DNA from 3 places in the Pseudomonas sp. E45-MNA-CIBAN-0222 genome. Region 3 is predicted to be linked to each of the others. Evidence: predicted binding sites of a transcription regulator. Region 3 holds the regulator's gene; each other region holds the start of a gene.

Region 1 (10,617 bases), on a different contig from region 3:
GCTGTGCCTAAGCCCGAAGAGCGTGTGCTGGAGGAGGGCGAGCGCGTGGAGATCTATCGACCGCTTATTGCCGATCCAAAGGAAGTACGCAAACTGCGCGCCGCGCGTGCGGCAAAGAATAAGGCCGAAGAGGCCTGAGCTACGCATGTTGAAACATAAAAAAGCCCGGACTAGCCGGGCTTTTTTTATTCAGTATCCAGTGGTTCAGGCGTCGGTACTGGTACCGGCTCGGCTTCATCCACTTCGCGCTGGATCTGCTCCAGGAGCGAGCCAGGTGCCGGGCGCTCTTCGGGCTGGCGCGGTACTGCGGCAGGCGTGGTACTGGTGCCCTGCGCCTCACGCCCAAGGATCTGCTCGTCGCGGCTTACGCCGGGCATAAAGTCGCCAGCCAGGCCTGCCAGCTGATCGTTCGCATTGAATACCAGGCTCACGCGTTCTTGCTGGCGCGGGCTGCCGCCGGGCTGGATGCTGTACAGGTAGTCCCAGCGGTTGGCGTGGAAAGTATCGGTGATCAGCGGATTGCCCATGATAAACCGCACCTGCTGGCGGGTCATTCCGGGGCGCAACTGGTCTATCATGTCCTGCGTGACGACATTGCCCTGTTGAATGTCGACCTTGTAAACCCCGGGAAATGAACAGCCGGCGAGTGCGACCAGACCTGCGAAGGAGAGACTGGCCAGCATGAGCTTGGTGTTTTGCATCGGTGGGTGACTTCCACTATCTTGGCTGGGCAAAGAACCCGGATCATACCCGTATTGAAGGAGGCTGCGAAACAGCAGCAGCGAGAAAGCCCACCATGGTTGAAAATAGCGAACTACGTAAAGCTGGTCTCAAAGTAACTCTGCCGCGGGTCAAGATCCTGCAGATGCTGGATACGACGGACCGCCGCCACATGAGCGCCGAAGACGTTTACAAGGCGTTGATGGAGGCGGGTGAAGATGTCGGTCTGGCAACGGTCTATCGCGTGCTGACACAATTCGAGGCGGCCGGTCTGGTAGTTCGGCACAACTTCGATGGTGGTCATGCCGTCTTCGAGCTGGCCGATGGCGGGCACCACGACCACATGGTCTGCGTCGATAGTGGCGATGTCATCGAGTTTTTCGATCCCGAGATCGAAAAACTGCAGAAAGAGATCGTCAAACGCCACGGCTACGAGCTGGTGGATCACAATCTGGTGCTCTACGTGCGCAAGAAAGACTGATCTGAAGTACATGAAAAAGGCGGCCACGGCCGCCTTTTTCATGTCTTTTTTAGGCCGTCAGGCTTGAGCGGAGGTGACCATCTGCCGAGCGTGCGCCAGCGACTGTTCGGTCAGGTCGACGCCGCCGAGCATGCGCGCAATTTCCTCGATACGGCCGGCCTGATCGAGTTCGGTGACCGCCGTACGCGTTTCGTCGGCGCCGCGGGCTTTGTGTACGAACAGGTGGTGATGGCCTTGTGCGGCCACCTGTGGCAGGTGAGTTACGGTCAGTACCTGGCCGCGCTCGCCCAGGCGGCGCAGCAATTGCCCGACGACCTCTGCAGTGGGGCCGCCAATGCCGACATCGACTTCATCGAAGACCAGTGTCGGCACGCGGGATGTCTGCGCGGTGATGACCTGAATAGCCAAACTGATGCGCGACAGCTCCCCGCCCGAAGCGACCTTGGCCAGCGGACGCAGCGGTTGGCCCGGGTTGGCGCTGACCAGAAACTCCACTAGCTCCAAGCCGTACGGCATCAGTTCTCCTTCTACGGCTGGCTTGAGCTGCACGCTGAATCGGCCGCCTGGCATGCCCAAGCGTTGAAGTTCCACCTCTACTGCGCGTGCCAGCCGATCCGCTGCTGCCTGGCGGTTGAGGCTGAGTTCGCCGGCTTTCTCTTCGTAGTGTCGTGCGTACGCTGCTAGCTCTTCACCAAGTCGCTCGACCGCTTCGTCGTTGGCATTGAGTCCTTCGAGTTCTTCCAGCAGTTGCTGGTGCAGGCCCGGCAGTGCCGCTGGCTGCACCCGATGCTTGCGGGCCAGCGTGTAGATGGTGTCCAAGCGCTCCTCCAGCGTTTGCTGGCGCTCGGGATCGGCGTCGAAATGATCGACGAAGCGGTTGAGTTCGCCGATGGCTTCTTCCACCTGAATCTGCGCGCTTGCCAGCAAGTTGACCGCTTCGCTAAGGGCTTGGGGTTGGTCCTGGAAGGCGGTCAGGCGCTGTAGGCTGCCGGTTAGCGCTGAAAGCACATTGCCGGCATCGCTCTCGCTGCACAACTCCATGACCTGACGGCAGGCGCCGAGCAGTTGTTCGGCGTTGGCCAGGTTCTTGTGTTCGTGCTCCAGTTGCTCCAGTTCGTTCTCGCCCAGGGAGAGGTTTTCCAGCTCTTCCAGTTGGTAGCTGAGCAGCTGGTGGCGTGCGCGTTGTTCGTCGCCACTATTGCTCAGTCGCTCCAGTGTTTGGCGGGTCTGCCTCCAGCGTTGCGCGGCTAACTGCACTTGTCGCGCAAGTTCTTGACTGCCGCTGTACTCATCGAGCAGGCGACGATGGGTGTCGGTCTTCAGCAGGGACTGATGCTCGTGCTGGCTATGAATATCGATCAGCAGCTCACCGAGTGCTTTGAGGTCGCCCTGGGGGCACGGTGTGCCGTTGATGTAGCCGCGAGAGCGGCCCTCTGCGGTGATTACACGGCGCAGGATGCAGGCCCCGTCATTTTCCATATCGCGCTCGGCGAGCCACGCCCGCGCATCGGGAATGTCGTCCAGATCGAAGCTGGCGAGGATGTCGGCCTTGTCGGCGCCAATGCGCACAACGCTACTGTCGGTACGATCGCCCAGGGTCAGGCCGAGGGCGTCAAGCATGATGGACTTGCCGGCGCCTGTTTCCCCGCTGATAACGCTCATGCCGCGTTTGAGCTCGAGGTCAAGGTGCTCGACGATGGCGTAGTTGTGTACCGACAGATGAACCAGCATGTGAGGCTCCTGAGTTGCTTGCCTGGGTATTTATACAGTGGTTTCTGTGGCAACTACAAGCGTTGCGGGATGAGCGTGAGCGGTCGCTTGGTACTACGGTTCGTCATTTCCTGCGTTGCCCGTCAGCCATAGCCCTTGAAGCCAGTTTTCGCGCCCCCATATAGCGGCACAAGCGCGGGTTTGCTGCCCGCTGATCGTATAGAGAGGAGGACCCATGGCTGACGAGCAGAACCTGGATAACCAGAACCCGGAAACGCCTGAGCATTCGGATGCGGACGCAGCCGAGGATCTGGCGGCCCGCGTGCAGTCGCTGGAAGAGCAGTTGGCCGCAGCGCAGGACCAGTCCCTGCGTGTGGCGGCGGAGCTGCAGAACATTCGTCGGCGTGCCGAGCAGGATGTGGAAAAGGCGCACAAGTTCGCACTGGAGAAGTTTGCTGGCGATCTTCTGGCCGTCGCCGACAGTCTGGAGCGTGGCCTCGAGCTATCGAGTCCGGACGATGAGGCGGTCAAGCCGATGCGCGAGGGCGTCCAGCTGACCCTCAAGCTGCTGCAGGACACACTGGCCCGTCACCAGCTCGAGCAGCTCGATCCGCATGGCGAGCCGTTCAACCCTGAGCATCACCAGGCCATGGCCATGGAAGAAAGCACCCATGTCGAGCCGGGCAGCGTGCTCAAGGTGTTTCAGAAGGGCTATCTGCTCAACGGTCGCCTGCTGCGTCCGGCAATGGTCGTTGTCAGCAAAGCACCGGCCGATGCGCCGCCTTCGATTGATGAGAAGGCTTGAAATTCGGTTGCCGACCCCCATCTGGTAGCCAAGCGTTTTTGTGTTACCCGCAGCCGGTAAAACAGGCGCGGACCAATCGAAATTTGGAGAGCGAATTAAATGGGCAAGATCATTGGTATCGACCTGGGAACCACCAACTCCTGCGTCTCGATTTTGGAAAACGGTAAAGCCAAGGTTATTGAAAATGCCGAGGGCGGCCGTACTACGCCGTCGATCGTCGCATATGCGAACGATGGCGAAATTCTGGTCGGTCAGTCGGCCAAGCGTCAGGCGGTGACCAATCCACACAACACTCTGTACGCAGTCAAGCGTCTGATCGGTCGTCGCTTCGACGAAGAAGTCGTGCAGAAAGACATCCAGATGGTCCCTTACAAGATCGTCAAGGCAGACAACAGCGACGCCTGGGTCGAGGTGAATGGCCAGAAAATGGCGCCGCCGCAGATCTCTGCTGAAATCCTGAAGAAGATGAAAAAGACCGCCGAGGACTATCTCGGTGAGCCAGTGACCGAAGCGGTGATCACCGTGCCGGCCTACTTCAACGACAGCCAGCGCCAGGCCACCAAGGATGCCGGCCGCATCGCTGGTCTGGACGTCAAGCGCATCATCAACGAACCGACCGCGGCCGCGCTGGCCTACGGCATGGACAAGGCCAAGGGCGACCACACCGTGATCGTCTATGACCTGGGTGGCGGTACCTTCGACGTGTCAGTGATCGAGATCGCTGAAGTCGATGGTGAGCACCAGTTCGAGGTGCTGGCTACCAACGGCGACACCTTCCTCGGTGGTGAGGACTTCGACATTCGCCTGATCGACTACCTCGTCGACGAGTTCAAGAAAGAAAGCGGCATGAACCTCAAGGGTGACCCGCTGGCGATGCAGCGCCTGAAGGAAGCGGCTGAGAAGGCGAAGATCGAGCTGTCCTCCAGTCAGCAGACCGACGTCAACCTGCCGTACATCACTGCCGATGCGTCCGGTCCTAAGCACCTGAACGTGAAAATCTCCCGCGCGAAGCTGGAAGCGCTGGTCGAAGACCTGGTGCAGCGCACCATCGAGCCTTGCCGCATCGCGCTGAAGGATGCCGGTGTCGACGTATCGAAGATCGACGACGTGATCCTGGTCGGTGGCCAGACCCGTATGCCGCTGGTGCAGCAGAAGGTCGCCGAGTTCTTCGGCAAGGAAGCGCGCAAGGACGTCAACCCGGACGAAGCCGTAGCCATGGGCGCCGCCATTCAGGGCGCTGTTCTGGCAGGTGACGTCAAGGACGTGCTGCTGCTTGACGTTTCCCCGCTGACCCTGGGTATCGAGACTCTCGGCGGCGTGATGACTCCGCTGATCGAGAAGAACACCACCATTCCGACCAAGAAGTCTCAGGTGTTCTCTACTGCTGACGACAACCAGAGCGCCGTGACCATTCACGTGCTGCAGGGCGAGCGCAAGCAGGCTACGCAGAACAAGTCGCTGGGGCGCTTCGACCTGGCCGAGATTCCACCGGCGCCGCGTGGCATGCCGCAGATCGAGGTCACTTTCGACATCGACGCAAACGGCATTCTGCATGTGTCCGCCAAAGACAAGGCTACCGGTAAGCAGCAGTCCATCGTGATCAAGGCCAACTCGGGTCTGTCCGAGGAGGAAATTGAGCAGATGGTGCGCGACGCCGAGGCCAATGCCGAGGAAGACCGCAAGTTCGAGGAACTCGCGACTGCGCGCAATCAGGGTGACCAACTGGTGCATGCCACTCGCAAGATGCTGGTCGAGGCTGGCGACAAGGCCAGTGACGATGACAAGGCGGCAATCGAGAAGGCGCTTGGCGAGCTGGAAGTTGCCATCAAGGGCGATGACAAGGCCGAGATCGAAGCCAAGATTGCTGCGGTTTCCCAAGCATCCACGCCTGTTGCGCAGAAGATGTACGCCGAACAGCCTCAGGGTGGTGAAGGTCAGCCGGCAGACGAGCAGGCCAAGCCGGGCGACGACGTGGTCGACGCCGAGTTCGAAGAGGTCAAGGACAACAAGTAAGCCCTGGCTTGCTTCCGTTCCAGCCCGTTCCGGTGTTGTCCGGACGGGCCCGACCGCTGCGCGGGGGCTTGCTCCCGCGTCGGCGTGTCTGGAAGGCATGAAATTGAGGGTTCAGGATAGTTATGGCCAAACGCGATTTTTATGAGGTGCTGGGCGTCGAGCGCGGCGTTAGCGAGGCGGAGCTGAAAAAAGCTTACCGGCGCCTTGCGATGAAGCATCACCCGGACCGCAATCCGGGGGACAAGGCGGCTGAGGACGCCTTCAAGGAGGCCAATGAGGCCTACGAAGTACTCTCCGATCCGAGCAAACGGGCTGCCTACGATCAGTACGGCCACGCCGGTGTCGATCCGCAGATGGGTGCTGGCGCGGCCGGTGCCGGTTATGGTGGTGCGAACTTCTCCGATATCTTCGGCGACGTGTTCAGCGATTTCTTCAGTGGCGGCCGCGGCGGCGGTCGTGGCGGCGCGCAGCGTGGCAGCGATCTGCGCTACACGCTCGAACTCGACTTGGAAGAGGCGGTGCGCGGCACCACCGTGACTATCCGCGTGCCGACGCTGGTTGAGTGCAAGACCTGCGATGGCTCCGGTGCGAAGAAGGGCACCAGCCCGGTGACCTGTACCACCTGTGGCGGTATCGGCCAGGTGCGCATGCAGCAGGGTTTCTTCTCGGTACAGCAGACCTGCCCGCGCTGCCACGGCAGCGGCAAGATGATTTCCGATCCGTGCGGCAGCTGCCATGGGCAGGGGCGCGTGGAGGAGCAGAAGACACTCTCGGTCAAGGTGCCGCCGGGTGTCGATACCGGTGATCGCATTCGTCTGTCTGGCGAAGGCGAGGCGGGCACTCAGGGTGGCCCGGCCGGCGATCTGTATGTGGTGGTCAATGTGCGCGAGCACGCGATCTTCCAGCGCGATGGCAAACATTTGTATTGCGAAGTGCCGATCAGCTTTGCCGATGCCGCGTTGGGTGGCGAGCTGGAAGTGCCGACGCTGGATGGCCGCGTCAAACTGAAGATTCCTGAAGGTACCCAGACCGGCAAGCAGTTCCGCTTGCGTGGCAAGGGGGTCGCGCCGGTGCGCGGTGGTGCGGCGGGCGATCTGCTGTGTCGGGTCGCGGTGGAGACGCCGGTCAACCTGAGCAAGCGTCAGCGTGAGATGCTCGAGGAGTTTCGCGGCACCCTGCAGGGTGACACCTCCCACTCACCCAAGGCCAGTGGCTGGTTCGAAGGTGTGAAGCGCTTTTTCGGTGATGTATGACACTGGCCTGCGGGTAATAGGCGACCGGCTTTCAGCCTCGCCTGTCACCTGCGGCCTGCAGCCTGGAGCTGATTGAATGCGACGTATTGCAGTGACCGGCGCCGCCGGGCGTATGGGCAAGACCTTGATCGAAGCAGTGCAGCAGACCGGCGGTGCCGCTGGCCTGACCGCTGCTATCGATCGCCCGGACAGCACCTTGGTGGGTGCCGATGCCGGTGAACTGGCCGCCATTGGTCGTCTCGGTGTGCCGCTAACCGGTGAGCTCGCCAGGGCGGTCGACGAATTCGACGTGCTGATCGACTTCACCCACCCGTCGGTGACCCTGAAGAATCTCGAGGTTTGCCGTCGGGCAGGCAGGGCGATGGTGATCGGCACTACCGGTTTTTCGCCGGAAGAGAAGGAGCGGCTGGCTATCGCGGCCAAGGATATTCCGATCGTCTTTGCCGCCAACTTCAGTGTTGGGGTCAATCTGTGCCTCAAGCTACTGGATACGGCAGCGCGGGTGCTGGGCGACGAAGTAGATATCGAGATCATCGAGGCGCATCACCGGCACAAAGTGGACGCACCCTCGGGTACCGCGCTGCGCATGGGCGAAGTGGTCGCCGAGGCGTTGGGGCGTGACTTGGAAAAAGTGGCCGTGTATGGGCGTGAAGGGCAGACTGGTGCACGTCAGCGCGACACCATTGGCTTCGCCACCGTACGCGCTGGCGATGTGGTCGGCGACCACACCGTGCTGTTCGCGGCGGACGGTGAGCGCGTGGAAATTACGCATAAAGCTTCCAGTCGCATGACCTTCGCCAAGGGGGCGGTGCGTGCTGCGCTATGGCTGCAAGATAAGCCGGCCGGCCTCTACGATATGCAGGATGTGCTTGGTCTGAAATGAGTTTTTCTGTCAGGCAGGGAGGGTGTGCCCGCTTCGGGTGCGCTTGTCGGGCATTTTGGCTGGACCCGAAATAGGGTTTTCTGTAAGCTTCTCGCTTTAGTGTGTCCACTAAAAGTTGCGCAGAAATGAATCAAATAAAAAGCGGGATGACCTTCACACGTCATCCCGCTTTTTTACAATCTGCGTCTGCTCCAGCCTTGATCTACGGGAGGTCTCTTGACTAAGCCAGCCCTTACGCCAGCCATTCTGGCTCTTGCCGATGGCAGCATCTTTCGCGGCGAATCCATCGGCGCCGATGGGCAAACCATTGGTGAGGTGGTGTTCAACACCGCCATGACCGGCTATCAGGAAATCCTCACCGATCCTTCCTACGCCAAGCAGATCGTAACCCTGACCTATCCTCATGTCGGCAACACGGGTACCACGCCGGAGGATGCCGAGTCCTGGAAAGTCTGGGCTGCGGGTCTGGTTATTCGCGACCTGCCGCTGATTTCCAGCAACTGGCGCGACAAGCAACCCCTGCCTGACTACCTCAAGGCCAATGGCACCGTTGCCATCGCCGGCATCGATACTCGTCGCCTGACCCGTATCCTGCGTGAGAAGGGTGCGCAGAACGGCTGCATCCTGGCTGGTAGCGACGCGACAGAAGAGAAAGCGCTGGAGCTGGCGCGCAGCTTCCCCGGCCTCAAGGGCATGGATCTGGCGAAGGAAGTCAGCGTCAAGGAGCGTTACGAGTGGCGCTCCAGTGTCTGGTGCCTGAAGGATGACGGCCATGCCGAGATTCCCGCCAGCGAGCTGCCCTACCATGTCGTCGCCTTCGACTACGGCGTGAAGTACAACATCCTGCGCATGCTGGTCGCCCGCGGTTGCCGCGTCACCGTGCTTCCGGCACAGACGCCTGCCAGCGAAGCCCTGGCGCTGAACCCGGACGGTATCTTCCTGGCCAACGGTCCGGGTGACCCCGAGCCTTGCGACTACGCGATCAAGGCGATCCAGCAAGTGCTCGAAACCGACATTCCGGTGTTCGGCATCTGCCTTGGTCACCAGTTGCTGGCGCTCGCCTCCGGCGCCACGACCGTGAAGATGCCCAACGGCCACCACGGTGCGAACCACCCGGTTCAGGATCTGAAGACCGGTGTGGTGATGATCACCAGTCAGAACCACGGCTTTGCCGTGGACGAAGCTAGTCTGCCGGCCAATGTGCGTGCGACACACAAGTCGCTGTTCGATGGCACCCTGCAGGGCATCGAGCGCACCGACAAGGTTGCTTTCAGCTTCCAGGGTCATCCCGAAGCTAGTCCTGGCCCGCACGATGTCGCGCCGCTGTTCGACCGTTTCATCGAAGCCATGGCCAAGCGCCGCTAAGCCAGTCGACTGACTAAAGGATTCGAGAGTAAGAAAATGCCAAAACGTACAGATATCAAAAGCATCCTCATCCTCGGCGCTGGCCCCATCGTCATCGGCCAGGCCTGCGAGTTCGATTACTCCGGTGCTCAGGCGTGCAAGGCTCTGAAAGAGGAAGGCTTCCGTGTCATCCTGGTGAACTCCAACCCGGCCACCATCATGACCGACCCGTCGATGGCCGACGCCACCTATATCGAGCCGATCAAGTGGGCCACCGTGGCCAAGATCATCGAGAAGGAGCGGCCCGATGCACTGCTGCCGACCATGGGTGGCCAGACCGCGCTGAACTGTGCGCTGGACCTGGAAAAGCACGGCGTTCTGGAAAAATTCGGCGTAGAAATGATCGGTGCGAACGCCGATACCATCGACAAGGCTGAAGACCGCTCGCGCTTCGATAAGGCGATGAAGAACATTGGCCTTGCCTGCCCGGTTTCCGGCATTGCCCACAATATGGATGAAGCCTACGGTGTGCTCGAGAAGGTCGGCTTCCCCTGCATCATTCGCCCGTCGTTCACCATGGGCGGCACCGGTGGCGGCATTGCTTACAATCGTGAAGAGTTCGAAGAGATCTGCGCTCGCGGCCTCGATCTGTCGCCGACCAGCGAACTGCTGATCGACGAGTCTCTGATCGGCTGGAAGGAATACGAGATGGAGGTGGTCCGCGACAAGAAGGACAACTGCATCATCGTCTGCGCCATCGAAAACTTCGACCCGATGGGCGTGCACACCGGCGACTCGATCACCGTTGCCCCGGCGCAAACCCTGACCGACAAGGAATACCAGATCCTGCGTAACGCATCGCTCGCGGTGCTGCGTGAGATCGGCGTGGAAACCGGCGGCTCCAACGTGCAGTTCGGCATCTGCCCGAACACCGGCCGTATGGTCGTGATCGAGATGAACCCACGCGTATCGCGTTCCTCGGCGCTGGCTTCCAAGGCTACCGGCTTCCCGATCGCTAAGATCGCCGCCAAGCTGGCGGTGGGTTACACCCTCGACGAGCTGAGCAATGACATCACTGGCGGCCGCACCCCGGCATCGTTCGAGCCGGCCATCGATTACGTAGTGACCAAGATCCCGCGTTTCGCCTTTGAGAAATTCCCGAAGGCCGACGCCCGCCTGACTACGCAGATGAAATCGGTCGGTGAGGTCATGGCCATCGGCCGTACCTTCCAGGAATCCCTGCAGAAAGCCCTGCGCGGTCTGGAAGTGGGTGTGGCTGGTTTCGATGAGAAACTCGATCTGGCCGATCCTGAAGCCGAGAGCACCCTGCGCCGCGAACTGACCGTGCCCAGCGCTGACCGTATCTGGTATATCGCCGATGCCTTCCGTGCGGGTAAAACCGTGGCTG
Region 2 (10,617 bases), on a different contig from region 3:
AATCGGAGGAAAGCGGACCACTGATGATCCAGTTGGACGAGCCCCATCCCCATGCGGAAGACCCGATGGGCTTGCAGCGGCCCATCGATCGGGACGATGCGGATGCCGAGCTGTTCGGTGAAATGCTCGGCGATCTTCCTCAGGCGCGCCTGGTGGCTTCGCCTGGGCGACCCAAAGAGGTGCTGCTGGCTGATGATCCTCCTGACGCTTCGGCTACCGTGCTTGCGCCCGACATTTCGGCTGCGCAACGAGGGATTGCCTATCCGGAATGGGACTACCGCACGCAGCATTACCGCGAGCAGAACGCCCTCGTTCAGGTACGCGCAGCTCCGCCGGGTAATCCAGCCTGGGTAGCGGAAACGCTCGAGTCCCATCGAGGATTGCTGGAGGGGATTCGTCGCCGTTTCGAATTGCTGCGCACCCATCGGGCCTGGTTGCGCGGTCAGGTCGATGGAGACGAGCTGGATCTGGATGCCTATGTCGATGCGCTAGCGAATCTGCGGGCGGGTAGCGGGCTGACCGACCGTCTGTACCGCACGCAACGTTGCGCGGAGCGGAACCTGGCCATCCTGCTGCTCATCGATGTCAGCGGGTCGACGGACAGCTGGATTTCCCAGGGGCGACGCGTGATAGATGTCGAGCGCGAAGCCCTGTTGCTGGTGAGCATCGCGCTGCAAAGCCTGGGTGCGCCCTACGCGATCCAGGCATTTTCAGGGCAGGGCAGGGAAGCGGTGGTGGTCCGCGATATCAAGACCTTCGAGGAGGCTTATGGCCAGGAGGTGGCGCTACGCATCGCCTCCCTGGAGCCGGAGCATTACACCCGCTGCGGTGCGGCTATCCGTCATGCGAGTGCCAGCCTCATGCGCCAACCGGCGGCCCGTCGGCTGCTGCTGGTGTTGTCCGATGGCAAGCCCAGCGACAACGATGACTACGAAGGCCGATACGGAGTCGAGGACACTCGCCAGGCGGTTCTGGAAGCTGCGCTGCAAGGCATATCGCCGTTCTGTCTGACCATCGACCGGCAGGCCAGCGCCTACCTGCCGCGGATATTCGGCGCGACCCGCTATGCGCTGTTGCCGCGTCCGGACCTGCTTCCCACGGTACTGCTCGACTGGATGAAGCGGCTGGTGCAAGGCTAGCGGCTCTTTGGAACCGCTCGATGAGTGACATGGTATCGCCCACTTGAATACTGTATAAATAGACAGTATTCATGAGGTGAACTCCGTGTGCAGTGCATTCATTTCTTTCGTTCTTAAGGCATTCCCTAGGCGAACGCTGGTATCGAGGTTCGCCTGATGGGAACGGTCGCAGCGCTTGAGGTCCTGCTCGATCAGCGTCGCATATGGCGCGGCCAGCCAGTTGCGCCCGCCGCCGGGGCGCAGCCGACAGGCCATGCTCAACTGGACAGGCGTCTGCCTTCGGGCGGCTGGCCGCAAGCTGCACTGACCGAGATCCTGATGCCCGCAGCCGGGGCAGGGGAGCTACGTTTGCTGTGGCCAACCATTGCCCGCCTTACTGCTGCCGGCCAGCGCGTCGTGCTGGTGGCGCCGCCTTTCATTCCTTACCCGGCAGCATGGCTGGCAGCCGGTGTCGACTTGCAGCATATGGTGATCATCCAGGCGACCGGCAAGGAAGTGTTGTGGGCGGCGGAGCAATGTCTGCGTTCCGGATGCTGTGCGGCCGTCTTGTGCTGGCCACAGCGTGCGGACGACCGCGGCATGCGCCGCCTGCAGGTGGCGGCCGAAAGCGGAGACAGTTTGGGTTTTGCTCTTCGTGATGTCAGTGAAGCAGTCAATCCGTCGCCGGCGGCATTGCGTCTTGTGCTGGATACGCCGCCTGGATGGCTGCGGCTACTCAAATGCAGGGGTGGTGTCGTGCCTCAGACCTCGTTTGCTCTGGCCGAAGGGGCCTGACGCGATGCGCTGGGCTTGCATTGTTCTGCCGCAACTGGCGCTCGACGGGGTGCTGCGCGCGCAAGAAATTGGTGATGCACCGCTGGCCATGATCACCGGCGGCGCGCAACGAAGGCTATTGCAAGCAGTCAACGTGCCGGCACGCCAGCGTGGGCTACGTCCGGGCATGACGCTGACTGCGGCACAGGCTCTGGTGCGAGACTTCATCCGGGTTGAGTACGACTCTCGCGAAATAGAGCGTTCGGAGCGCTTGCTGGCGGCCTGGGCCTATCGCTTCAGCTCGCATGTCAGTCTGTTCTATCCACGCGCCTTGCTGCTGGAGGTGGAGTCCAGCCTTGCACTCTTCGGTCCCTGGCCGCGGTTCGAGGCCAGATTGCGTCAGGAGCTTACCGATCTCGGCTTTCGTCACCGCATCGTGGTGGCACCAAATCCCGTTGCGGCACGGGTGTTGGCAAATGTTCACGATGGCCTGGTGGTAGATGAACAGAGCCTGCTCGAGACGCTCATGCCGCTTTCGCTGGAGCGCCTCGGTCTACCGCGCGACGCTGCCCGGAGCTGTCAACGCATGGGGATACGCACGCTGCGCCAGTTGTTAGCGCTGCCTCGTGCGGGGCTGGCTAAACGGTTTACTGCAGAAGTGCTGTTGCAACTTGACCGCCTGCTGGGGCAACAACCTATAGCGCTGGATTATTTCCTCCCGCCTGAGCGTTTCGAGCAGCGTCTGGAGTTCAATTTCGATGTCGAGTCAAATCAGGCGCTGTTGTTTCCGCTGCGGCGCTTGTGCGCGGATCTGGCTGCCTTTCTCCACGGTCGCGATTGTGGTGTAGAGCGCTTCGTGTTGCACATGGAGCACCGTTCAGCCGCGGACAGCCGGCTCGATGTGGGTTTGCTGAGCCCGGAGCGCGAGAGTGAGCGGCTTTTCGAGCTGGCACGCGCGCGGCTGGAGCGCCTGCAGCTACCGAGTGCGACGCAGGCGCTACGACTGGTGGCTGAGGATTTACCGGTGTTCGTGCCTGAGCGCCGCGAGCTGTTCGATGATCGCCCACAACGTAGCCTGGTCTGGCAGCAGCTGCGGGAGCGTTTGCGGGCTCGCCTCGGTGAGGAGGCGGTTCTAGCGTTGCATGCGCGGGACGATCATCGTCCAGAACATGCCTGGCGGCTGGCTACCGAGAATGGCTCGGGCAGTCATGCATCCGTTGCTCAGCGCCCCGGATGGTTGCTCCCACAGGCGAAGCAGCTGAAAGAGAATGAGGTGCGGATTCTGGGCGGTCCAGAGCGAATCGAGTCCGGCTGGTGGGACGCGGACGATATCCGACGTGACTACTTCCTGATCGAAACCCGCTCTGGACAGCAGGGCTGGGCCTATCGAGCGTTCGGGGAGGCGGGCCCTCTGATGCTGCAGGGTTGGTTCGCATGAATCTGCCCGATTACGCGGAGCTGCATTGCCTGTCTAACTTCAGCTTTCAGCGCGGTGCGTCAAGCGCACTTGAGTTGTTCGAACGTGCTCGCCAGCATGGCTACAAGGCGCTGGCCATTACGGATGAATGCTCCCTGGCAGGGATCGTGCGTGCGTGGCAGGCCGCCAAGGAGTCAGGTGTGCCCTTGATCGTCGGCAGCGAGATGAAGGTCGAGGATGGCCCCAAGCTGGTGCTGTTGGTGGAGAGCATTCAGGGCTACCAGAATCTTTGCCGCATCATCACTCTGGCACGCCGGCGTGCGCAGAAAGGGCAGTACCGCTTGCTGCGCGAGGATATCGACCAGTCGGCGCAGGGGCTTCTAGCACTCTGGCTGCCCAAGCTCGATGACAACGAAGCCCATGGTCGTTGGCTCAGTAAGCGCTTTGGTGATCGCCTCTGGCTGGCGGTCGAATTGCACTACGGTAGTGATGACGCACGGCGTCTCGCACATTGTCGGGCTTTGGCTGAATCCTTCGGCATCGCCTTGGTGGCTGCCGGCGATGTCCATATGCATGCCCGCGGACGGCGTGCGCTGCAGGATTGTCTGACAGCCATTCGTCATCACTGCAGCGTTGCCGAGACCGGGCAGCGACTTTTTCCCAATGGTGAGCGTCACCTTCGCTCGCGGGATCAACTGACCGAGCTATACCCAGCCGCGCTGCTCGATGAAACGCTGAGGATTGCCGAGCGCTGCCGGTTCGATCTTGGCGAGCTGCGCTATGAGTACCCCCACGAACTGGTACCGCCTGGTCAGACAGCTACCCAATGGCTGCGCCATCTGACGGAACAGGGGGCGCTTTCGCGCTGGCCCGAAGGCACTCCTGCGGTCGCCCGTGAGCGGATCGAAAGCGAACTCCAGTTGATCGCCGAGCTGGGTTACGAAAGCTATTTCCTGACCGTGCATGACATCGTCCGCTTTGCTCGCGAACGCAGCATTCTCTGTCAGGGACGCGGTTCTGCCGCCAATTCCACCGTCTGTTATGCACTTGGCATCACCGAGCTGGATCCGTCACAGCAGCACATGCTGTTCGCCCGTTTTCTATCGAAGGAGCGTAACGAGCCGCCGGATATAGATGTCGACTTCGAGCATGAGCGACGCGAGGAAGTCATTCAGTACATCTTTCGCCGTTATGGCCGCGAGCGGGCGGCATTGACCGCCGTGGTTAGCAGCTATCGCGGCGCCGGGGCGGTGCGTGATGTGGCCAAGGCGCTGGGTCTGCCGCCAGATCAGGTCAGTGCGCTGGCTGATTGCTGCGGTCACTACAGCAGCGCGCCGCCAGCGCCTGAGCGCCTTCTCGAGGCGGGCTTCGACCCGGACAATCCGTTACTGCGTCGGGTGCTGGTGCTGACCAGCCAGCTGGTGGGATTTCCCCGTCATCTGTCGCAGCATCCCGGCGGTTTCGTCATTTCCGAGCGGCCGCTGCAGACGCTGGTACCGATAGAAAATGCCGCGATGGCTGAACGCACCATCATTCAGTGGGACAAGGATGATCTGGACCTGATGGGGCTGCTCAAGGTCGACGTTCTGGCGCTGGGCATGCTCAGCGCGTTGCGCCGCTGCTTCGATCTGATCGAGCGATATCGAGGCCAGCGCTGGACGCTGGCGAGCCTGCCACAGGAGGACCCGGCGACCTACGCCATGATCTCGCGCGCCGATACCGTCGGCGTGTTCCAGATCGAGTCCCGTGCGCAGATGGCCATGCTGCCCAGGCTGCGGCCGCAGACCTTTTATGACCTGGTCATTCAGGTGGCCATCGTGCGGCCAGGACCGATTCAGGGCGATATGGTGCATCCCTATTTGCGTCGGCGTAACGGTGAGGAGCCGGAAACCTATGCGTCCGAAAAACTTCGTACCGTGCTCGAACGAACGCTGGGTGTTCCGCTGTTTCAGGAACAGGTCATGGAGCTGGCCATCGTCGCGGCCGATTACACACCCGGCGAAGCCGATCAGTTGCGTCGCTCCATGGCGGCATGGAAGCGTCATGGAGGGCTCGAGCCGCACCGGCAGCGGCTGACCGAGCGCATGCTCGCCAATGGTTACCAGGCTGAATTCGCCGCACGCCTGTTCGAACAGATCAAAGGCTTCGGCAGTTATGGTTTTCCCGAATCCCACGCTGCCAGCTTCGCCCTGCTGACCTACGCCAGCAGCTGGCTGAAATGTCATGAACCTGCGGCTTTTGCCTGCGCCCTGATCAACAGCTGGCCGATGGGTTTCTATAGCCCCGATCAGATCCTTCAGGATGCGCGGCGCCATGGCATTGAAATCCGCCCGGTCGATATTCGTTTCAGCGACTGGGAGTGCTCATTGGAAAGTAGCGGGCAGGGCGACGCAGCCATCCGGCTGGGCTTGTGCCTGGTGCGTGGTTTTAACGAAGAGGTCGCGCAACGCCTGGTACTAACCCGGCGGCAGGCGGCGTTTGTCGATATAGAAGATGTTTGTCGGCGCGCAGCGCTGGATCAGCGTTCGCGGGAGCTGCTTGCCGATGCCGGCGCGCTACGAGGCCTTGTTGGGCACCGCCACAGAGCCCGTTGGGCCATTGCTGGTGTCGAGGAGCAGATGCCACTGTTCGCCGGGCTGGTGGCACAGGATTCTGCAGTGACGCTGCCGCTGCCCAGCGTGGCTGAAGATATGCAGAGCGATTATGAGCTGCTTGGAACCACTCTCGGTCCGCATCCTTTGAAACTGCTGCGTACGGCGTTACGGGCCAGGCGCTGCCTGGCGTCCAAGGACCTGATCGGCGTGGCGAGCGGGCGTCAGATACGGCTGGCGGGGCTGGTGACCGGAAGGCAAAAGCCACAAACAGCCAGTGGCGTGATCTTCGTGACACTGGAAGACGAATTCGGCATGGTCAACGTCGTGGTGTGGCACCACCTGGCAGAGCGGCAGCGCCGAGCGCTTATCGGTTCGCAACTGTTGCAGGTGGAGGGCAAGCTGGAAAGTCAGGATGGTGTCAGGCATCTGATAGCAGGACGGCTGACCGACTTGACTGCGCTATTAAGTGGGTTGGATGTGCGCAGCCGTGACTTCCACTGATCATCCTAGGCAACAAGCGCTTCGTGATCGGTGTGACAGGCGGGGTGACTTATGTCAACCGAGCCACTAGAATGCTTGCCCATTCTGGGGCCGGAACGCCCGGCTTATGTCTGTGCAACGAGGAAAATCCATGCAAGTTTCTGTTGAAAGCACCTCCGCTCTTGAGCGCCGCATGACCATCGGCGTGCCGGTCGAGCGCATCGAGACCGAAGTCAACAAGCGTCTGCAACAGACCGCCAGCCGTGCCAAGATTCCTGGATTCCGCCCCGGCAAGGTGCCGATGAGCGTAATCCGTCAGCGTTACGAAGAAGCGGCTCGCCAGGAAGCCCTGGGCGACCTGATTCAGTCGACCTTTTATGAAGCCATCGTTGCCGAGAAGCTGAACCCGGCCGGCGCTCCGTCTGTCGAGCCGAAAGTGTTCGAAAAAGGCAAGGACCTCGAGTACGTCGCCACATTCGAAGTATTCCCAGAGTTTGAGGTCGCTGGCCTTGAAGCCATCGAGATCGAGCGCCTGCAGGCTGAAGTGGCCGATAGCGACGTCGACAACATGCTGGAAATCCTGCGCAAGCAGAATACTCGCTTCGAGAACGTCGAGCGTGCTGCCGAAGACGGCGACCAGCTGAACATCGATTTCGTCGGCAAGATCGACGGCGAGGCCTTCGCTGGTGGCTCGGCCAAGGGCACTCAGCTCGTTCTGGGCTCGGGTCGCATGATCCCTGGTTTCGAAGACGCCCTGGTCGGTGCCAAAGCCGGTGAAGAGCGCGTGATCAACCCGACTTTCCCCGAGGATTACCAGAACCTCGATCTGGCAGGTAAAACCGCCGAGTTCACCGTTACCGTGAACAGCATTGCCGCTCCGCAGCTGCCAGAGCTCAATGACGAGTTTTTCGCTCAGTTCGGCGTGCAGGAAGGCGGCGTAGAAGGCTTCCGCGCCGAAGTCAAAAAGAACATGGAGCGCGAGCTGCGCCAGGCCATCAAGACCAAGGTGAAGAACCAGGTCATGGAAGGTCTGGTAGCTGGCAATCCTATCGAAGTACCCAAGGCGCTGATCGACAACGAAGTGAACCGTCTGCGCGTCCAGGCCGTTCAGCAGTTCGGCGGCAACATCAAGCCTGACCAGCTGCCGGCTGACCTCTTCCAGGAGCAGGCCAAGCGTCGCGTCGTTCTAGGCCTGATCGTGGCTGAAGTGGTCAAGCAGAAAGAGCTGAAGCCCGATGAAGCTCGCGTTCGCGAGCTGATCGAAGAGATGGCTTCTGCCTATCAGGAACCGGAGCAGGTAGTTTCCTGGTACTACAAAAATGACGAGCAGTTGAACGAAGTGCGTTCGGTTGTGCTCGAAGAGCAAGTTGTAGATACTGTCCTGCAGCAGGCTAAGGTGACCGACAAGTCGGTCTCCTACGAAGAAGCTGTCAAGCCTGCGGAAGCCCCGCAAGCTGCCTGATTTCTTCACATATTCGAGTGCACAAACATAAGCCAGCCTCGTGCTGGCTTATGTCTTTTAAGGCATGACATAGGGAGTATCGTTGGAACATGTCCCGCAATCCTTTTATGCAAGTTCCGGACATTCAGGCCGCCGGCGGCCTGGTCCCGATGGTGATCGAGCAATCCGCACGCGGTGAGCGCGCCTATGACATCTATTCCCGTCTCCTGAAGGAGCGGGTGATCTTCATGGTCGGCCAGGTCGAAGACTACATGGCCAACCTGATTGTCGCGCAGATGCTGTTCCTCGAGGCCGAAAACCCTGAGAAGGACATTCATCTGTACATCAACTCCCCGGGTGGCTCGGTAACTGCCGGCATGTCGATCTACGACACCATGCAGTTCATCAAGCCTGACGTGTCGACCATCTGTATCGGCCAGGCCTGCTCCATGGGAGCTTTGTTGTTGACTGGCGGCACCGCTGGCAAGCGTTATTGCCTGCCGCATTCACGCATGATGATTCACCAGCCGCTTGGTGGCTTTCAGGGTCAGGCTTCGGATATCGAGATTCACGCGCGTGAAATCCTCACCATCCGTGAGCGTCTGAACAAGGTGCTGGCTCACCATACCGGTCAGCCGATGGATGTGATTGCCCGCGATACCGACCGCGACAACTTCATGAGTGGAGAAGACGCCGTCAAGTACGGGCTGATCGATCAGGTTCTGACTCAGCGTCAAATGGCGGTTTAATCTCTACAGCCAGCGATATGCGGCTGCTCCGTGGGCTTGAAAAAGCCCACGATTGCCTTCATCTTGTGTTTCAAGCCTTCCCGATTGGATCGATCGAATGACTGACACCCGCAACGGCGAGGACTCCGGCAAACTGCTCTATTGCTCTTTTTGCGGCAAAAGCCAGCATGAAGTACGCAAGTTGATCGCCGGGCCCTCCGTTTTCATCTGCGACGAGTGCGTCGACCTGTGCAATGACATCATCCGCGAGGAGGTGCAGGAAGCTCAGGCCGAGAGCAACGCGCACAAACTGCCTGCGCCAAAGGAGATCAGCGGCATTCTCGACCAGTACGTCATTGGTCAGGAACGCGCGAAGAAAATCCTGGCAGTAGCCGTTTACAACCATTACAAACGCCTGAACCAGCGCGACAAGAAAGAAGAAGTCGAGCTGGGCAAGAGCAACATTCTGCTGATCGGCCCTACCGGCTCGGGTAAGACGCTGCTGGCCGAAACGCTGGCCCGTCTGCTCAATGTTCCCTTCACCATCGCTGATGCAACCACCCTCACTGAGGCGGGTTATGTGGGTGAGGACGTAGAGAACATCATCCAGAAGTTGCTGCAGAAGTGCGATTACGATGTAGAGAAGGCCCAGATGGGTATCGTTTACATCGACGAAATCGACAAGATCTCGCGTAAATCGGATAACCCATCGATCACTCGTGATGTGTCCGGCGAAGGTGTGCAACAAGCCTTGCTGAAGCTGATTGAAGGTACTGTGGCATCTGTTCCGCCGCAGGGTGGTCGCAAGCATCCACAGCAGGAGTTTCTGCAGGTCGATACGCGCAACATCCTGTTTATTTGTGGTGGAGCTTTCGCTGGGCTGGAAAAAGTCATTCAGGGTCGCTCTACGCAAGGCGGCATCGGCTTCAACGCTGAGGTGCGCAGCAAAGATCCGGGCAAGAAGATTGGCGAGGCTCTGCGCGCCGTTGAGCCGGATGACCTGGTCAAATTCGGCCTCATTCCCGAGTTCGTCGGTCGCCTGCCGGTGATCGCCACACTCGACGAGCTCGATGAGGCGGCACTGATCCAGATTCTCACCGAGCCCAAGAATGCGCTGACCAAGCAATATGCCAAGTTGTTCGAACTCGAAGGCGTGGATCTGGAATTCCGTTCGGATGCCTTGAAGGCAGTTGCTTCTCGTGCGCTTGAACGCAAGACCGGGGCACGTGGGCTGCGTTCGATCCTCGAGGGTGTGTTGCTGGACACCATGTATGAGATTCCTTCGCAGAAGGATGTCAGCAAGGTGGTCATTGATGAAAGCGTGATCGAAGGCACATCTCAGCCGCTGCTGATTTACGAGAACGCTGAACCGCCAGCCAAGGCTGCGCCTGACGCGTGATCGAACAAAGGGGCCTGCGGGCCCCTTTGCATTTGGTCTGCCTCCTTGTTTTTTGCGGTGCGTGCCCTCATCTTTGCTGCAAGGGTATTGCCCGTCCGTTTACCGCCGTATGGCCGTCGTAGAGCTGAATTTATGAAGACAACCATCGAATTGCCCCTTTTGCCGCTGCGCGATGTGGTGGTTTATCCCCACATGGTGATACCGCTTTTCGTTGGCCGTGAAAAATCCATCGAAGCGCTCGAGTCCGCCATGTCCGGCGATAAGCAGATCCTGCTATTGGCGCAGAAGAATCCTGCCGATGACGATCCCGCTGAGGACGCGCTGTACCGCGTCGGCACCGTGGCCACCGTACTGCAGTTGCTCAAGCTTCCAGACGGCACCGTGAAGGTGCTGGTCGAGGGAGAGCAGCGGGGCGTGATCGAGCGCTTTGTCGAGGTTGACGATCATTGCCGCGCTGAGGTTTCGCTGATCGACGAAGCCGAAGTCGATGCACGCGAGTCGGAAGTGTTCACCCGTAGCCTGCTCAGCCAGTTCGAACAGTACGTTCAGCTGGGCAAGAAGGTCCCTGCAGAGGTTTTGTCCTCTCTGAGCAGCATTGATGAGCCGGCCCGCCTGGTGGATACCATGGCGGCGCACATGGCGCTGAAGATCGAGCAAAAGCAGCAG
Region 3 (10,617 bases):
CGAATTTCACGGGTCGCCTCGAAGGCCTGATCCACCGACTGCGCGCGGGACAGGTCGAAGAAGGCGTCGAGCGTGCGATCGGCCTCCAGTTGCGTGGTTTTCAACGCAAGGCCGTAACCACTGCGGAGCTGTAGCGGTTGCAAGGGGTGCTTGCGCTCGCCGAGCGCCGTGTTCAGCAGAGGCCCATTGCGGGTTTCGTAGATGGTCTCGCGAATCGGCCGCTCGCCTTTGACGAAGTAGGTTTCGTGCCGCTCGCGGGCCGGCAGCCACTTGCCATCGGCCAGATACATCAGACGCGAGCCTTCGCGGCGGATCTGCTCGAGAAACAGATCCTGGTTGTCACCCATGACCATGGTCATGCCCCAGCCGAGCTTGCCGTTGAAGCCGGCCACAACCGCAGGTACGCCGGCGATAGTGACGCCCGCCGCCTGAAATTTCGGTGCGCGTATCTGCATGAAATTCCAGTACGAAGGCATCGACAGTGGCAAGTGCGTGTCGTTAGCCAAAATCGGCTTGCCACTCCGGGTGTTGCTACCGGCAATAGCCCAGTTGTTGGAGGCAGCCATGTCAGTGGGAGTTAACGCCGCCAAGTGTTGCGCTGCCTGCTCGATTGCCGCCAGCCCGGGCACTGATCCACTCAGAGCGAGGCCCTTGAGCTTTTCGGCTTCAGCAAACGGCAACGCCTCGTCCGGGTAGATCGGCAGCAACCAGGCCAGCTTGTCGCTACCCACCTTCTGCGCCAGCAGCAGTGCGGCAACCTCTTCCTGCAGGTTCTGAGACAGGCCGAAGTTGAGCAAACAGAACACCAGCACCGAATCCTCAGGCTTCCAGTACTCAGGCTTGTAGCCGGACTCGGCGAGGTCCATCGGCAGCCTGTCCTGATGGCGATACAGGTAAGCATTGACCCCGCGGGCGTAGACCTCGAAGAACTTCTTCATCCGCGGCGAGGATTCGCGATAGAGCAGCTCAGCGCTCTGACGCAGATTGACTGCACGCATGAAGCGATCGGTCTCCAGCACACCCGGCCCGACCATTTCCGCCAGGCGCCCCTGCGCCATCAACCGCAGGCTGACCATCTGGCTCAGACGATCAGTCGCATGGATGTAGCCCATCGCGAACAGCGCATCATGGAACGATGAGGTTTCGATCAGCGGCATACCCAGCGAGTTGCGCCGGATGCTCGCACTGCCCGCAAGCCCGGTCAGCGGTTGAATGCCCTGTGCCGGCGGCAGGCTCGCGCTATAGCGATTATCGAGATAGGCCTGACAACCGCCGAGGCCGGCCAGGCCGAGCGCGGCCCCCAACGTCAGGCGAACCATTGCGAACGACAGACGCAGAGACATCTAGGACTCCTGTGCGAGCTTGCAAGAGAAAAGAGTGCTAACAGCTTAGAGGGTGTACAGCGAAGAAGATCGGTCTATCAGGCCGCGTCACGCGATTTTGGCAACGCTTCGTCGAGCAGCCAACGCGCCGAACGCCGTGCCTCGGCCTTGTGTTGCAACTCCAGCGCGCTGAACTGCGCCTCGTGCCGGCGCCGCTCATGCTTGTCCAGCGCCTTCCAGGCGGCATGGGTTGGCACTTGCTCAGTGGCCTCGAATAGCTGCTGGAATACCTGGCAACGGGGATGCTGCCCCAGCGCCACGTCATAATTGTCGAGCAGCACTTTGATTCGAATGGCGCCTTCAATGAGCGGCAACTGTCCGTCCAGCAGGCAGCTGGCAAGTATCCGCAGATCCTCTGCCAACGCCGCCTGCTGCTTCGCCCGGGCCTCCACCTGCTGATGCTCATTGCGCCATACACGGCGCCAGAGATAGAGCGCATAACCGCCTAACGCAGCAATAAGCAACGCGGCGACGACGAGCAGACCGAGAGCCAAGGTCATGACAGGCTCAAGCGCCGTGGCATTTCTTGTACTTCTGCTGGCTGCCACAAGGGCAAGGATCGTTGCGACCAACGTCCTTCAGCGGATTGCGCACAGGTTCATGGCTGTGATTGCAATGCGGCCCGTGGACGTGGTGGTGGTCATGGCCGTGATCGTGATTGCAGTCGGGACCATGCACGTGGGGTTCTTGACTCATCTGGGTACTACTCCGGAATAAAGTTGCCCGGGATTATCTCGCCATCTGTGGAAATGTGCACGCGCCGCCCCGCCATCAAACCAGTCTTGAGCTCGCCGGCCAGGCGATAGCTGATCGGACGGTCGGGCTTCTCCAGCAGTCGCACAATGTACTTCATGTGCCGCCACAGGTTGGTATGCACCGGAACCTCGTAGTATTCGAAACTATTGGCCGGCACCGTCAGCCAGCCACTGGACTCGCCGCTGGCCAGCTCTACATCGTTGAGATGAACGGTATAGATGAGCCCGCGAACTGGCAGGCTACGATCATTGGGATTGTCGATACGAAAGCGCAGCATGAACTGCTGCTCGAGCAACCTTGCCTTGATGATATCGACTTTGGTGAGCTCGACCTTGGGATCCTTGAAATTCCCTGAGAACCAGGTCGAACAACCGGCCATGCCGCCAAGCAGCGTCAGCAACACGACCGTTCTAAGAATTCTTATTGTGTGTGCCTGGCAAAACATTCCGGTACTCCAAAGGACGGTCAAGTGTAGCAAGCGGCATGCTTGCCGCAATGGTGTCCGCCGCAAAAAATACCAGTCTCATGCCGCAATATGACAACGTTGTTTCAGATGAACGCAGCAGTACCGCGGTGCACCTGCGCAACAAGCTGTCAATTCCCGAGAACCCTGGCGAGTACCAGCCGCGCTTTGCCGATGCCAGCCGCAAGGGCAGCCTCGATCTCCGCCATGGTGATTACCCCGGCCGCTTTTCCCGCCGCCGGGTTCACCACGAGGGCCAGGCAGGCGTAAGGCAGATCGAGCTCGCGAGCCAGAGCGGCCTCTGGCATGCCAGTCATGCCGACGATATCGCAACCATCGCGCTCCATGCGGGCAATCTCCGCAATGGTTTCCAGACGCGGCCCCTGCGTACAGCCATACACGCCGTGGCTGCTGAATGCATAACCCTCGGCGGCCAACGCGCCGATCAAGCGTTCGCGCAGTGCTTCGTCATAGGGATAGCTGAAGTCGATATGGGTTACGTGGTCGATATCGCCTTCGAAGAAGGTGTGCTCGCGCCCATAGGTGTAATCGACGATCTGATGGGGTACGCAGAAATGACCTGTGCCCATGGCCGAATGAATGCCGCCCACTGCATTGACCGCGAGGATCGCTTCGGCGCCGGCATGCTTCAATGCCCACAGATTGGCGCGATAGTTCACCTGATGCGGCGGAATGCGATGCGGATGCCCGTGCCTGGCCAGAAACAGCACCTCTCGCCCACCGTATTCGCCACGCAGAATCTCGCAGGACGGACGCCCATAAGGCGTATCGATGAGCTGCGCGCGCTGCATCTTGAAACCGCTCAACTGAGTCAGGCCGGTACCGCCGATGATGGCATGGACTGTCATGGGTAATCCTTGAAAGAGAAAAGTCAGGCGATCAGATCGGCGGCCTTCAGCGCGCCCATGGCGTCCAGCCAACGAGGGTTCTGCTTGTAATCCACCGCGTATTCGCTACGAGCGCGCATGCTAGAAAGCGCAGAGGGAGGTGTAGCGCCCAGGCGTTGTAGCGCACCCAACGCCAGCTCCGCTGCCGCCCGATCATTGCACACCAGCCCCATGTCACAACCAGCAGCCAAGGCAGCTTGAATCCGGTCAGCCGCATCCCCGGCGACATGCGCACCGGCCATCGACAGATCATCACTGAATATCACGCCCTTGAAGCCGAGCTCGCTACGCAGAATGTCCTGCAGCCAGCGTCGCGAAAAGCCCGCGGGCTGGTCATCGACCTGAGGATAGATCACATGCGCAGGCATGATCGCGTCCAGGCTGCCGCTAAGTGCCCGGAAGGGAATCAAGTCACAGCCGCTCAGCTCTTCGAGGCTTCGCTCATCGACGGGGATGGCAACGTGAGAGTCCGCCTCGGCCCAACCATGACCGGGAAAGTGCTTTCCAGTGGCCGCCATGCCAGCAGCATGCATCCCACGGATGAAAGCGTCGATCAGCACCACAGCATTCTGCGGATCACCCTCGAATGCTCGCGTTCCCACCACTGCGCTGCGCTGATGGTCGAGATCAAGAACCGGCGCGAAACTGAAATCCAGCCCTACAGCCAGCACCTCAGTCGCCATCACCCAACCGCAGGCTTCGGCTAGCCGCGGGGCATCGGTGCAACGTGCCAGTTCACGCATCGGCGGAAGCTTTACGAAGCCCTGGCGTAGCCGCTGCACGCGGCCGCCTTCTTGATCCACCGCCAAGAGCAAGTCCGGCCGAACAGCTCGGATCGAGCGGCACAGTTCATCGACCTGGCGCCGATGCTCGATATTTCGCGCAAACAGAATGAGCCCGCCCACCTCGGGCTGGCGTAGCAGGTGCCGATCCTCGGCAGTCAGCCAGGTACCGGCGATGTCCAGCATCAGTGAACCGTGCATAGGCAGAAGGGATCCTTATTCGAGTTCGGCGGCGACCCAGTTCGGACAGGACGCCTCGTCGATGCTCACCGCACAGTGAGGCGGCACCAATGGAAAGAGTTGAAGCAGGTCGGCGTTGCGCATGCGAATGCAGCCGTGAGAAAGAGGCACGCCCATCGGCTCGCAATCAGGAGTGCCGTGAATGTAGATGTAACGGCGGAACGTATCGACCGCCCCCATTCGATTGACTCCCGCCTCACACCCACTGAGCCAGAGGATACGAGTCAGGATCCAATCTCGCCCAGGAAAGCTATCGTGAAGGGCCGCAGACCAAACCTCGCCGGTCCAGCGCCGCCCTCGCAAAACCGCTGCCGCAGGCAGGCCGTCACCGATTCGCGCACGCACCTGATGCATGCCACGTGGCGTGCAGCCAGAGCCATTCTGCTCACCGACGCCGTTGCGTCCGGTGGAAACAGGAAAACGCAGACATAGCCGCCCGCCAGCGAAACCGTAGAGTTGCTGATCAGCAATAGAGATATGCAGAAGATCGAGAGATACCATGGGCGGCTAGCTTAGCCGATCAGCCGGCAGGCTTGTAGATCAAGCCTTTGCCGGAATGGCCACCGCGTTACGCCGCCCGATCGGTAAAGCCGCGGCCAGCGTCGTGTCATCGATACCACTGTCGGCGCGCATACCCGCTGCGAGAAACGGCACCATCATGCGCATGACCTGTTCGATCGATGTTCTGACGCCGAAGTCGTTCTCGGAAATCGCGCGCAGCGCTTTGATACCGGACATACTGAATGCCGCGGCCCCCAGCATGAAATGCACGCGCCAGAACAGTTCGATAGGTGGAATGGCCGGGGCTGCGTCATGCACCTTGAGCATGTAGCGGCGGAACACTTTGCCGTACATGTCTTCCAGATAACGTCGCAAATGGCCCTGACTCTGGCTGAAAGAAAGGCCCAAAAGGCGCATGAAGATAGAGAGATCATCGCCGCTACGCGGTTTCACCGCCAAGGCTTGCTCGACAAGAATCTCCAGCAACTCTTCGAGCGTGTCCTTTTTATCGGTTAACGCCTCACGCCTATCCAATTCGCGCTCAAGGCTGGCGCAGAATGGACCGAGAAATCGCGAGAAAACGGCCTGGATCAGAGCCTTCTTCGAACCGAAATGATAGTTCACCGCAGCCAGGTTGACCCCAGCTTTGCTGGTAATCAAGCGAAGCGAGGTTTCGGCGAAGCCTTTTTCTGCGAACAGCTGTTCCGCTGCATCAAGAATGCGCTCAACTGTTTCCGACTGCGCCATGCCCCCTCCGAAAGACAAACAACTGTTTGAAACTTACGTTTCACCGACCGGCAAGTCAACCACGAAACGCCTTGTGGCACTAGCGTCATTGTCGCAGACGCGTCATGTCGCCAGCGGGGCGGAGTAACTGCGCGCTCGAAACATTCGTTGCCAAGGCCTGATCACTGTATATAATCCCAGTCACTGTATAAAAGAACAGAGACCGACATGATCAAGCTGACGCCTCGCCAGACGGAAATCCTCGCGTTCATAAAGCGCTGCCTGGAAGACAATGGGTATCCGCCCACTCGCGCAGAGATCGCTCAGGAACTCGGCTTCAAGTCGCCCAACGCTGCCGAAGAGCATCTCAAGGCCCTTGCCCGCAAAGGTGCTATCGAGATGACGCCCGGCGCGTCCCGCGGGATACGTATTCCAGACTTCGAACCCGCCGCATCCGAGAATGGCCTGCCGATCATCGGCCGCGTTGCAGCTGGCGCGCCGATTCTGGCGCAGCAACATGTCGAGGAATCCTGCCAGATCAGCCCAGGCTTTTTCCATCCGCGTGCCGATTATCTGCTACGCGTGCATGGCATGAGCATGAAGGATATCGGCATCTTCGACGGCGACCTGCTCGCTGTGCACACCACCCGCGAAGCGCGCAACGGCCAGATCGTAGTCGCTCGCATTGGCGACGAAGTCACGGTGAAACGCTTCAAGCGTGACGGCAAGAAGATTTGGCTGTTGGCGGAGAACCCCGAGTTCGCGCCCATCGAGGTGGACCTCGAACAGCAGGAACTGGTGATAGAAGGCTTGAGTGTCGGCGTCATACGCCGCTAAGGAGAAGGTTCATGCAGTACCAGACCAGCACTTCCCGGCCCCAACTTTCATTGTTCGACGGCGTCATAGCGCAAAGCCTGGCGCCGTTCGGCAGTCTTAAACCACGCACCAAGCCCGAGCAGGAAAAGGAACACCTGAGCGAGTTGAGCCTGAGCGGCAGCAGCGAACACTGCCACCTGTTGCTCGCTCCAGTCCTGCGTGAACTCGGTGATGCGACAGACAGTCGGTGGCTGACGCTTATCGCTCCGCCCGCTTTCCTCTCGCAGAATTGGCTGCGTAAATGCGGCCTGAATCGCGAACGGATCATCCTGCTGCAACCACGCGACGCGGAAGGCGCGCTGGAGCTTGCCTGCAAGGCTCTGGCTTCAGGCTGCAGCCATACCGTGGTCAGTTGGTTTGATCAGCTCAATGGTGCGACCCGCAGCAAGCTCCGTGCTGCAGCGAGCCTGGGCGATGCGCAGAGCTTGAATATTCGCCTGGGATGCTGAGCGACAGAGCACAGGGAAGTGCCGTTACATCGCTTATGGGGTCCTGACGGTACTGCGTACGAGTTCCAGCACGCTCAGTGCAGAACACGCGGCTCGTCATCGTCACGCTCGAAATCACCTTCCGACATACGGCCAGCCATCTGAACGCCGACGTTGAACATCGCCTTGGCGATCTCGACGTGTTGCCCCTGCAGGAACGCCTTGGCATCGCTGGAGAAATCCAACGTGACCAGCACCTCTTCGTCCTCGGCACGACGAAGCACGATGCGCCCGTCCGGTAGCTCGACGATTTCCAGAAAAGATGTAGGCATGGATCAGCTCCGCGTGAAAGGCCGCCATTGTAACAGCCGACCAGTCTCTGGGCAGCCTTTGCTGAGTCGCAGAACCGATGCAGCCCATCGACGCATGCACTGCGAGCGCAATCAAACCATCCACTTCCAGAAAACGGTACGCACATGAGGCAGTGCCACGTAGCATGCGCTGAAAAAAGCGCGTGCACGCCGTGCCTCGCAATAAGGACTTGCGCATGACCACTCGCATACTTCTGCTTACCGCTCTGGCCATGCTGGCCTTCGCTGGCAATTCCATACTTTGCCGTATCGCCTTACGGGACACCGCCATCGACCCTGCCAGTTTTACCGGTCTACGGATCCTTGCCGGAGCACTCACGCTCTGGCTTCTGTTACAGATCGGTAAGACCAGACAATCAGCAGGCGGCGACTGGTTGAGCGCCCTGGCGCTGTTCGTCTACGCGGCCAGTTTTTCCTATGCCTATATCAATCTGGATGCCGGAGCGGGCGCCCTGCTGCTATTCGGCGCAGTGCAGTTGAGCATGCTTGCGTGGGGCTTGCTGCGCGGCGAGCGCTTCAGCGGCGGGCAGATTGGCGGTTTGCTGCTGGCGTTGAGTGGGTTGCTGATCCTGCTACTGCCGGGAAGCCGTGCACCAGCATTGGATGGGGCACTGCTCATGCTGCTGTCCGGTGTTGCCTGGGGCATCTATTCGCTGCGCGGACGGGGCGCGAGCAATCCTCTGGCAGCAACTGCGGGCAATTTCATCAAGGCCGTGCCATTCGCTGCAGTGCTTTGTCTGGTGATGCTTGGCCAGCAGCAATGGGATGCGCCAGGAATCATGTACGCCCTGCTCTCCGGGGCGCTGACATCTGGCGTCGGCTATGCCATCTGGTACGCAGCGCTGCCCGGTCTTGTGGCAATACAGGCGGCGAGCGTGCAGCTCAGCGTTCCGCTACTCACCGCCATTGCCGGGGCTGTGCTGCTGAATGAAGCGCTAACGGCAACGCTGATTATCTCAGGCGCGGCGATTCTCGGCGGCATCGCCATGGTCCTGAGCATCAGGCACCGCAGCTGATACCGCGGCACCGCTGTCACCACTCGGTGAGCGACTCACGAAAACGCAACGCCAGGCCTTTGAGGTTCTGTCGCCAGGCTTCCAGCTCGACACGCGACAGCGGCGGCACTTCATCCTCGACACTGACTGCCTCGATCAGCGGCTGCCGCGGATCGGTCTTGGCCTTGGCAGGAGCGCGTGGCGGCTGGAAAAGCTGCTTGTAGGCAGCAAGCAACTGTCCGAGCCAGGTGCTTGGCTGCTCCGACAACTCCAGCAATTCGGCGAGCTCCGGGCTCGGCGCAGCCTCGAGCACGCTACGGGTTAGAAACGCCTCGACCATCGGCGCATCCGCACCGGGCGATCGGTAGTAACCAGCGATTTCATGGCACAGTCCAAGCAAGGCACCGTAGAGGTGGAACAGGCAAGCCTCGCGCTCAGCCTGAATCATGCCTTGAGAATTCATCGACGCAGACTCTTCGGCCTTGCGCCAGCTTTCCAGTGACAAGCCGGCGAAGAAGATCTTCTGATTGGTGCGCGTGTAGAGCTCGTGAGCCATGGCGTGCCCTCCGAAAGAAGATGAACAGAGAATGGACCTTCACAGGTTGCCGCACCAGATCGGCTGACGAAGCGTCAGCCGATCTGAAGAACGCGCGCCTTCCGGCCGACCCGCTGAGTGGTCGACCGCAGCGAAATCAGCGCTTGTCTTCGACCTTCCACTTGCCGCCGTCGTAGAACGCCTTCCAGCCGGTCGGCTTGCCGTCCACTTCGGTCTGCACGTACTGCTCCTTGGTCTTGCGGCTGAAGCGGATGACCGCAAAGCGGCCTTCCGGATCTTTCTGCGGCGCATCGAGCAGGAAGTGGTACTTGGGATCGATCTCGTCCTTGTGCGGAATCAGCTCACGCACCAGGGGCGCGCGGGTTTCGCGATTCTTCGGGAACTGACTGGCAGCCAGGAACAGCCCGGAAGCGCCGTCACGCAGCACGTAGGTGTCATCGACCTTTTCGCACTTGAGCTCGGGCATCTTCACCGCATCCATCTTCGGCGGCGCGGCCTCACCGTTCTTCAGAAGCTTGCGGGTGTTCTTGCACTCGGCATTGGTGCAACCGAAAAACTTGCCGAAACGGCCGGTCTTGAGCTGCATCTCGCTGCCGCACTTGTCGCATTCCAGGCTGGGACCTTCATAGCCCTTGATGCGGTACTGGCCCTTCTCGATCTCGTAGCCGGAGCAATCCGGGTTGTTGCCGCAGATATGCAGCTTCTGCGTCTCGTCGAGCAGATAGGCATCCATCGCGGTGCTGCAGATCGGACAGCGGTGCTTGCCAAGCAGCACGCGGGATTCGGACTCGCCCTCGTCATCGGCCGCAATCTCGTCACCTGGGATCAGGTTGACCGTCGACTTGCAGCGCTCCTTCGGCGGCAGGCTGTAGCCGGAGCAGCCAAGGAACACGCCGGTGGAAGCGGTACGGATCATCATCGGCCGACCGCAGACCTTGCAGGGGATATCGGTCAGGGTCGGCTGGTTGGCACGCATGCCGTTCTCGCTGGCTTCGGCAACCTCGAGCTTCTTGCGGAAGTCACCGTAGAACTCGTCCAGCACGTGCTTCCAGTCGCGCTCGCCCTGGGCTACGTCGTCGAGATGCTCTTCCATGCCGGCAGTGAAGCCGTAATCCATCAGATTGTTGAAGCTCTCGGACAGACGCTCAGTGACGATGTCACCCATCTTCTCCGAATAGAAACGGCGGTTGTGCAGCGAGACGTAGCCGCGGTCCTGGATCGTCGAAATGATCGCGGCGTAGGTGGACGGCCGGCCGATACCGCGCTTCTCCATCTCCTTGACCAGGCTGGCTTCGGAGTAGCGCGCCGGCGGCTTGGTGAAGTGCTGGCTCGGGTCGAGCTTGAGCAGCTTCATGTCGTCGCCCTTGTTCATCTCTGGCAAGACGTCATCCTCACCGGCCTTGCTCTGCTGCGGCATGACCTTGGTGTAGCCGTCGAACTTCAGGATGCGGCCCTTGGCGCGCAACTCGAAATTGCCGGCAGCGACGGTCACGCTGGTGGACAGGTACTGTGCCGGTGGCATCTGGCAGGCAACGAACTGGCGCCAGATCAGCTCATAGAGGCGCTCGGCATCACGCTCCATGCCTGACAGCTGGGTCGGCCGCATGTTGACGTCGGACGGGCGAATCGCCTC

The links. The regulator LexA, encoded in region 3, represses DNA repair genes until DNA is damaged. The targets are predictions, from matches to a motif close to CTGTNTNNNNANACAG.
Region 1: a site for LexA is predicted at 2,955-2,970, ahead of recN (DNA repair protein RecN). Genes of this name have one in related genera too.
Region 2: a site for LexA is predicted at 1,190-1,205, ahead of imuA (translesion DNA synthesis-associated protein ImuA). Genes of this name have one in related genera too.

What each region holds. Positions count from the first base shown of each region.
Region 1 is NZ_JBEOPU010000014.1:48,930-59,546, forward strand. It holds gene AAEZ08_RS18965 (RnfH family protein) at 1-138, shown strand, start outside; gene AAEZ08_RS18970 (outer membrane protein assembly factor BamE) at 186-701, opposite strand; gene fur (ferric iron uptake transcriptional regulator) at 797-1,201, shown strand; gene recN (DNA repair protein RecN) at 1,259-2,932, opposite strand; gene grpE (nucleotide exchange factor GrpE) at 3,147-3,716, shown strand; gene dnaK (molecular chaperone DnaK) at 3,816-5,729, shown strand; gene dnaJ (molecular chaperone DnaJ) at 5,852-6,982, shown strand; gene dapB (4-hydroxy-tetrahydrodipicolinate reductase) at 7,059-7,865, shown strand; gene carA (glutamine-hydrolyzing carbamoyl-phosphate synthase small subunit) at 8,082-9,230, shown strand; gene carB (carbamoyl-phosphate synthase large subunit) at 9,267-10,617, shown strand, end outside.
Region 2 is NZ_JBEOPU010000001.1:306,812-317,428, forward strand. It holds gene AAEZ08_RS01365 (nitric oxide reductase activation protein NorD) at 1-1,139, shown strand, start outside; gene imuA (translesion DNA synthesis-associated protein ImuA) at 1,296-1,913, shown strand; gene AAEZ08_RS01375 (Y-family DNA polymerase) at 1,918-3,330, shown strand; gene AAEZ08_RS01380 (error-prone DNA polymerase) at 3,327-6,404, shown strand; gene tig (trigger factor) at 6,535-7,845, shown strand; gene clpP (ATP-dependent Clp endopeptidase proteolytic subunit ClpP) at 7,935-8,573, shown strand; gene clpX (ATP-dependent Clp protease ATP-binding subunit ClpX) at 8,671-9,951, shown strand; gene lon (endopeptidase La) at 10,084-10,617, shown strand, end outside.
Region 3 is NZ_JBEOPU010000018.1:30,859-41,475, forward strand. It holds gene AAEZ08_RS20580 (penicillin acylase family protein) at 1-1,343, opposite strand, end outside; gene AAEZ08_RS20585 (DUF2489 domain-containing protein) at 1,421-1,882, opposite strand; gene AAEZ08_RS20590 (SEC-C metal-binding domain-containing protein) at 1,890-2,078, opposite strand; gene AAEZ08_RS20595 (LEA/WHy family protein) at 2,086-2,583, opposite strand; gene AAEZ08_RS20600 (S-methyl-5'-thioinosine phosphorylase) at 2,733-3,470, opposite strand; gene nagZ (beta-N-acetylhexosaminidase) at 3,494-4,492, opposite strand; gene AAEZ08_RS20610 (L,D-transpeptidase) at 4,508-5,032, opposite strand; gene AAEZ08_RS20615 (TetR/AcrR family transcriptional regulator) at 5,072-5,779, opposite strand; gene lexA (transcriptional repressor LexA) at 5,987-6,595, shown strand; gene sulA (SOS-induced cell division inhibitor SulA) at 6,607-7,083, shown strand; gene AAEZ08_RS20630 (hypothetical protein) at 7,158-7,394, opposite strand; gene AAEZ08_RS20635 (DMT family transporter) at 7,610-8,449, shown strand; gene AAEZ08_RS20640 (DUF6586 family protein) at 8,466-8,984, opposite strand; gene topA (type I DNA topoisomerase) at 9,121-10,617, opposite strand, start outside.